2 regions of the Streptomyces sp. NPDC001480 genome follow, and region 1 is predicted to be linked to the other one. Evidence: predicted binding sites of a transcription regulator. Region 1 holds the regulator's gene; the other holds the start of a gene.
The links. Region 1 encodes HrcA, which represses chaperone genes, less so after heat shock. Its sites were predicted from a motif close to TTNGCACTCNGNNNNNCNGAGTGCNAA; they were not measured.

Region 1 (3,643 bases):
CCGCCGGGACCTCCGGGACGGGCTTCGGCTTCTTCCACGAAGGGGTCAGGTCGGCGGAGTACTGGCGCATTCGGATGACGATAGGAGAAGCCGCTCCGCCATCAGGGCGACACGCCGAAACGCGCCGCCAGCTCGTCGCGCTGCCGCCGCACGAACGCCGCGTCCACCACCGCTCCGTGACCGGGCACGTACAGCGCGTCCTCCCCGCCGAGGGCCAGCAGCCGGTCCAGGGCGGCGGGCCACTGGGACGGTACGGCGTCTGGACCGGCCTGGGGTTCGCCGGACTCCTCGACCAGGTCGCCGCAGAACACCACCTCGGGCTCGCCGGGAACCGAGCCGGGGACGAGCACCACGAGGTCGTGGCCGCTGTGCCCCGGGCCCACGTTGGCCAGCAGCGCCTGCCTGCCTCCGCCGAGGTCGAGGGTCCACTCGCCCGACACCAGATGGCGGGGCAGCGGAAGGGAGTCCGCCGCCTCGTCCGCCTCCGCCACCGGCACCCCCTGCCGGACGGCGTCCAGGCGGAGCTCCGCTCGCTCGTTGGCGAACAGCGCGTCCATGCCCACCGCCGCGAACATCTCCGCGCCCGCGAAGGCCGCCGCACCGAGCACATGGTCGAAATGGGGGTGGGTGAGCGCGAGATGGGTCACACGGCACCCGGCCAGCTCCTGGGCCTGCGCGCGCAGGCGCGCGCCTTCGGCGAGAGTCGACCCCGCGTCGACCACGAGCGCCGTACCCTCGCCGAGGACCAGCCCCGTCGTGCAGTCCCAGTGCGGCAGCCGGACCCGGCCCACCCCGGCGGCCACCCGCTCCCACCCCAGCTCTTCCCAAGTCACGGTCATACCGCGACGCTAGCGGGTACGACCAACACCCGGGCACGGCGGCACGAACCGGCCTTGCCCGGGGTGTACCCCACGGCCGTACACTGGGCCGGGGGATGCTGGCACTCGCGAGCTCAGAGTGCCAGGCCAAGGGCCCGAGGGCCGCAGGGGACGACTTTCTGGAGGTGTGCGCGGATGCTGAGTGAACGCAGGCTTCAGGTGCTGCGCGCCATCGTCCAGGACTACGTCGGCACGGAGGAGCCCGTCGGCTCGAAAGCGCTCACCGAGCGGCACAGCCTCGGCGTCTCCCCGGCCACCGTCCGCAACGACATGGCGGCCCTGGAGGACGAGGGGTACATCGCGCAGCCGCACACCAGCGCCGGGCGCATCCCCACCGACAAGGGCTACCGGCTCTTCGTCGACAAGCTCGCGGGCGTCAAGCCGATGACCGCCCCCGAGCGGCGGGCGATCCAGAACTTCCTCGACGGCGCCGTCGACCTCGACGACGTCGTGGCCCGCACGGTGCGGCTGCTCGCGCAGCTGACCCGGCAGGTCGCGGTCGTGCAGTACCCTTCGCTGACCCGCTCGACCGTGCGGCACGTGGAACTGCTCTCGCTCGCCCCCGCGCGCGTGATGCTCGTGCTGATCACGGACACCGGCCGGGTCGAGCAGCGGATGGTCGACTGCCCGGCCCCGTTCGGCGAGGCGTCGCTCGCGGACCTGCGCGCGCGGCTGAACAGCCGGGTCGCGGGCCGCCGGTTCACCGATGTGCCGCAACTGGTCGAGGACCTCCCGGAGGGCTTCGACATGGAGGATCGCGGTACGGTCTCGACTGTGCTCTCCACCCTGCTGGAGACACTCGTCGAGGAGAACGAGGAGCGGCTGATGATCGGCGGTACCGCCAATCTCACCCGCTTCGGACATGACTTTCCCCTCACCATCCGGCCGGTGCTCGAGGCGCTGGAGGAGCAGGTCGTCCTGCTCAAGTTGCTGGGCGAGGCGAAGGATTCGGGCATGACCGTGCGCATCGGCCACGAGAACGCCCATGAGGGACTCAACTCCACGTCGGTGGTGTCGGTCGGTTACGGTTCGGGCGGCGAGGCGGTTGCCAAGCTCGGCGTGGTCGGACCGACCCGCATGGACTACCCGGGAACGATGGGAGCGGTACGCGCAGTGGCACGGTACGTCGGACAGATCCTGGCGGAGTCGTAAGTGGCCACGGACTACTACGCCGTTCTCGGCGTGCGCCGCGACGCGTCGCAGGAAGAGATCAAGAAGGCCTTCCGTCGGCTCGCTCGCGAGCTGCATCCGGACGTCAATCCTGATCCCAAGACGCAGGAGCGGTTCAAGGAGATCAACGCCGCCTACGAGGTGCTGTCGGACCCGCAGAAGAAGCAGGTCTACGACCTCGGTGGCGACCCGCTCTCACAGGCGGGCGGCGGCGCGGGCGGTTTCGGGGCCGGTGGCTTCGGCAACTTCTCCGACATCATGGACGCCTTCTTCGGTACGGCGTCCCAGCGCGGCCCGCGCTCGCGGACCCGGCGCGGCCAGGACGCGATGATCCGCATCGAGGTCGAGCTGGACGAGGCGGCCTTCGGCACGACCAAGGACATCCAGGTCGACACGGCGGTCGTCTGCAACACCTGCAACGGCGAGGGCGCCGCGCCCGGCACCACCGCCCAGACCTGCGACATGTGCCGCGGCCGCGGTGAGGTGTCCCAGGTCACCCGGTCCTTCCTGGGCCAGGTCATGACCTCGCGCCCCTGCCCGCAGTGCCAGGGCTTCGGCACGGTGGTGCCGACGCCGTGCCCGGAGTGCGCCGGCGACGGCCGCGTACGCTCCCGGCGGACCCTGACCGTGAAGATCCCGGCCGGTGTCGACAACGGCACCCGCATCCAGCTCGCCGGTGAGGGCGAGGTGGGTCCGGGCGGCGGTCCCGCCGGTGATCTGTACGTCGAGATCCATGAGCTGCCGCACTCCACGTTCCAGCGGCGCGGCGACGACCTGCACTGCACGGTCACCATCCCGATGACCGCGGCCGCCCTCGGCACCAAGGTGCCGCTGGAGACGCTGGACGGCATGGAGGAGGTCGACATCCGCCCGGGCACCCAGTCCGGCCAGTCGATCCCGCTGCACAACCGGGGCGTCACGCATCTGCGGGGCGGCGGCCGGGGCGACCTGATCGTGCACGTCGAGGTCACCACCCCGACGAAGCTCGACCCCGAGCAGGAGCGACTGCTGCGCGAGCTTGCCAAGCTGCGCGGCGAGGAACGCCCGCAGGGGCAGTTCCAGCCCGGGCAGCAGGGTCTGTTCTCGCGGTTGAAGGACGCGTTCAACGGGCGCTGAGGTGAGCTGGTGCGCGGTGGCTGACCGGCTCTGCCGGGGGTCCGGGGGTTGCCCCCGGGCAGGCACGGTCAGCCGGGGCAGCAGGGTCTGTTCTCGCGGTTGAAGGACGCGTTCAACGGTCGGTGAGCGTGCCTGGGGCTGCCGCCCCCAGACCCCCGCTTCGGCCTGAACGGCCTCGTCCTCAAGCGCCGGACGGGCTTATTTTGCCTGGCCAGCGCCTACATCTTCCCCTGGCATATGTCAGGGGAAGCCCGGATTCGGACTTGTTCGGAGGACGTGACAACATGCCGTCATGTCCTCCGCACTGACCGATCTCTTCACTTATCCGATCGTGCAGGCCCCCATGGCGGGCGGCGTCTCCGTGCCGCAGCTCGCCGCCGCCGTCTCCGAGGCGGGCGGTCTCGGGTTCCTGGCCGCCGGGTACAAGACCGCCGACGGCATGTACCAGGAGATCAAGCAGCTGCGGAGCCTGACCGGCC
Region 2 (3,643 bases), on a different contig from region 1:
GAGTGGAAGGGGCGCAGGTCGTTCACCGGGTCATTGTGGGCCAGTCGGTGGATGGTGTGCCCGCGGCGGCGGTGTCGGGCGGGTTCGGGGCGGGAGCCCTGCGAAGATCCAACACCATGCGACTAGTAGTACAAAATGACAAAAATGGTGCGCGATGGAGGCGAGGGGCCACCCGGTCCGGCCTGGTCGCGCTCGCCGTGGCCACCGTCGTCTCCGGCGGTGTCGTCTCCGGCTGTACGGCACCGGGCAAGAGCCCGGACGTCCGTCCGGCCCCCGGCCAGCAGCACCACCAGGCGCCCGCCGAGGCCCTGGACTCCTACGCCTCCCGGCTGCGCGCCTCCCACGCCGCCCTGGTCGCCGCCGCGAAACGCTGGGGCCTGGACGCGGCTCCCCTGACACCCCCGCCGCCCCCCGCCCGCAAACCGCGGATCACCGCCCGCGCCGGATTCGAGGTCCACGACCAGGAGGAACTCAACCTGCCCCCCGTCTTCACCACGATCCCCACCAAGCAGAAGGTCGTCTTCCTCACCATCGACGACGGCGCCGAGAAGGACCCGGCCTTCCTGCGCATGATGAGCGACCTGAAGATCCCCTACACCGCGTTCCTCAGCAACTACCTGGTCGAGGACGACTACGGCTACTTCCGCAAGATGCAGGCCAAGGGCGTCACCCTCAACAACCACACCCTCACCCACCCCTACCTGCCCGGCCTGTCCTACGAGGAGCAGCGGGACGAGATCTGCGGCATGCAGCGGATCATGCGCAAGCAGTTCGGCAGGACCCCGACCGTCTTCCGCCCGCCCTACGGCAACTACAACCGCGACACCCTCGTCGCAGCCAAGTCCTGCGGCATCAAGTACGCGCCCATCTGGGACGAGGAGGTCTTCGTCGACCACTGGGAGTACCGCGAGGACGACCAGAGCCTGCACCCCGGCGACATCGTCCTGACCCACTTCCGGGGACGCGACGACTGGAACGGCACGATGATCGACGACATGCGCCGGTTCCTGGACAAGGTCACCCGCGAGGGGTACGCGGTGGCCCGCCTGGAGGACTACCTGTGATGCGGCGGTGGCGGCGACACCGGGCCCTGGCCGCCGCCGCGCTCACCGGGGCCGCGCTCCTCCTCAACGGCTGCGCCCAGTCCGTCGACCCCATCGAACGGCTGGGCGAGAAAGCGGCCCAGCGGGTACGGCAGCCCGCGCCCGCCCGCGACCAGGCGTACCGCCACTGGGGCCTGCGGACCCCGCTCGCCCCCGCCCCGAACCCCCCGGCCCGCGTTCCGCTCCGCCGCCGCGCGCCCCGCCGCAGGGGCGCCTCCCTGCCCCCCGTCGTCGACCGCGTCCCCACCCCCGACAAGGTCGTCTTCCTCATCTACGACGACACCGCCGAGAAGGCCCCGCGCTTCGTCGACATGGTCCGCGAACTGCGCCTCCCGGTCACCGCGTTCCGCGCCGACAGCGCCTTCCGCCCCCGAGTCGTCTGGCACGACACCCCCACCTACACCAGGGGCCCCCACCACCTCCGCCCCGGCGACATCATCGAGCTGCCCCCCGAAGAGCCCACCGCCCTGCGGGTCCTGCACAAGGTCCAGTCCCGGGGCCTGACAGTGGCCCGCTTGGAGGACTACATCTGAGGACTTCTCTGGAGGGAGTCTCTGGGGGATTCTCCGGGGGGACTTCCAAGCCCGGCCGGCACAACTCAGCCCGTCCGGAGCTTGAGGACGAGGCCGTTCAGGCCGAAGGGGGGCCTGGGGGCGCAGCCCCCAGCAGACGCCCACTGAACCCACCCCACAGCAGACGCGCCGCACGGCAATTGGCACTCCGCTTGACCGAGTGCTAATCGCAGTCATAGTCTCGGCTCTGGCACTCGACACAGGAGAGTGCCAACACAGCGACGGGCAGGTCCGGCACCCGCGACGACGGATCGACCTGGTCGCCACCTCAGACAGTTAACCCCGTGAGATCTCCGAAGGGGGAGGTCGGATCGTGACGACCGCCAGCTCCAAGGTTGCCATCAAGCCGCTCGAGGACCGCATCGTGGTCCAGCCGCTGGACGCCGAGCAGACCACGGCCTCTGGCCTGGTCATCCCGGACACCGCCAAGGAGAAGCCCCAGGAGGGCGTCGTCCTGGCCGTGGGCCCGGGCCGCTTCGAGGACGGTAACCGTCTTCCGCTCGACGTCTCCGTCGGCGACGTCGTGCTCTACAGCAAGTACGGCGGCACCGAGGTGAAGTACAACAACGAGGAGTACCTCGTTCTCTCGGCTCGCGACGTGCTCGCGATCATCGAGAAGTAATCACCTCGAGCATTCCTGCTTCGAGCTGCGCCCTCGGCCCCCGCGACCGTTAACAAGCCGGGCGCCGGGGGCGCATCTCGTTTGACCGACCGCTTTTTTTGCACCCTAGATTTCCCGAGAGGGCTACGCTCCCATGGCGAAGATCCTGAAGTTCGACGAGGACGCCCGTCGCGCCCTTGAGCGCGGCGTCAACAAGCTCGCCGACACGGTCAAGGTGACGATCGGCCCCAAGGGCCGCAACGTCGTCATCGACAAGAAGTTCGGCGCCCCGACCATCACCAACGACGGCGTCACCATCGCCCGTGAGGTGGAGATCGAGGACCCGTACGAGAACCTCGGTGCCCAGCTGGTGAAGGAGGTGGCGACCAAGACCAACGACATCGCGGGTGACGGTACGACCACCGCCACCGTGCTGGCCCAGGCGCTGGTCCGCGAGGGCCTGAAGAACGTCGCCGCCGGTGCCTCCCCGGCCGCCCTGAAGAAGGGCATCGACGCCGCGGTCAAGGCCGTCTCGGACGACCTGCTCGCCTCGGCCCGCCCGATCGACGAGAAGTCCGACATCGCCGCCGTCGCCGCGCTGTCCGCCCAGGACCAGCAGGTCGGCGAGCTCATCGCCGAGGCGATGGACAAGGTCGGCAAGGACGGTGTCATCACCGTCGAGGAGTCCAACACCTTCGGTCTGGAGTTGGACTTCACTGAGGGCATGGCCTTCGACAAGGGCTACCTGTCGCCGTACTTCGTGACGGACCAGGAGCGCATGGAGGCCGTCCTCGAGGACCCGTACATCCTCATCAACCAGGGCAAGATCTCCTCGATCCAGGACCTGCTGCCGCTGCTGGAGAAGGTCATCCAGGCGGGTGCCTCCAAGCCGCTGCTGATCATCGCCGAGGACGTCGAGGGCGAGGCCCTCTCCACCCTCGTCGTGAACAAGATCCGCGGCACCTTCAACGCGGTCGCGGTCAAGGCCCCCGGCTTCGGTGACCGCCGCAAGGCGATGCTCCAGGACATGGCGGTCCTCACCGGCGCCACGGTCATCTCCGAGGAGGTCGGCCTCAAGCTCGACCAGGCCGGTCTGGACGTGCTGGGCTCCGCCCGCCGCGTGACGGTCACCAAGGACGACACGACCATCGTCGACGGCGCCGGCAACTCCGAGGACGTCGTGGGCCGCGTCAACCAGATCAAGGCCGAGATCGAGAACACCGACTCCGACTGGGACCGCGAGAAGCTCCAGGAGCGCCTCGCGAAGCTGGCCGGCGGCGTGTGCGTGATCAAGGTCGGCGCCGCCACCGAGGTGGAGCTGAAGGAGAAGAAGCACCGTCTGGAGGACGCCATCTCCGCGACCCGCG

Region 2: the regulator HrcA is predicted to act here: its motif matches at 1,816-1,842, upstream of groES (co-chaperone GroES).

Annotation. Positions count from the first base shown of each region.
Region 1 covers NZ_JBIAVX010000005.1:267,711-271,353, reverse strand. The annotation lists gene ACFY01_RS14165 (DUF3097 domain-containing protein) at 1-70, opposite strand, end outside; gene ACFY01_RS14160 (MBL fold metallo-hydrolase) at 102-839, opposite strand; gene hrcA (heat-inducible transcriptional repressor HrcA) at 1,014-2,030, shown strand; gene dnaJ (molecular chaperone DnaJ) at 2,031-3,164, shown strand; gene ACFY01_RS14145 (nitronate monooxygenase) at 3,457-3,643, shown strand, end outside.
Region 2 covers NZ_JBIAVX010000019.1:36,594-40,236, forward strand. The annotation lists gene ACFY01_RS37145 (methyltransferase domain-containing protein) at 1-26, opposite strand, end outside; gene ACFY01_RS37150 (polysaccharide deacetylase family protein) at 117-1,064, shown strand; gene ACFY01_RS37155 (hypothetical protein) at 1,064-1,636, shown strand; gene groES (co-chaperone GroES) at 1,989-2,297, shown strand; gene groL (chaperonin GroEL) at 2,431-3,643, shown strand, end outside.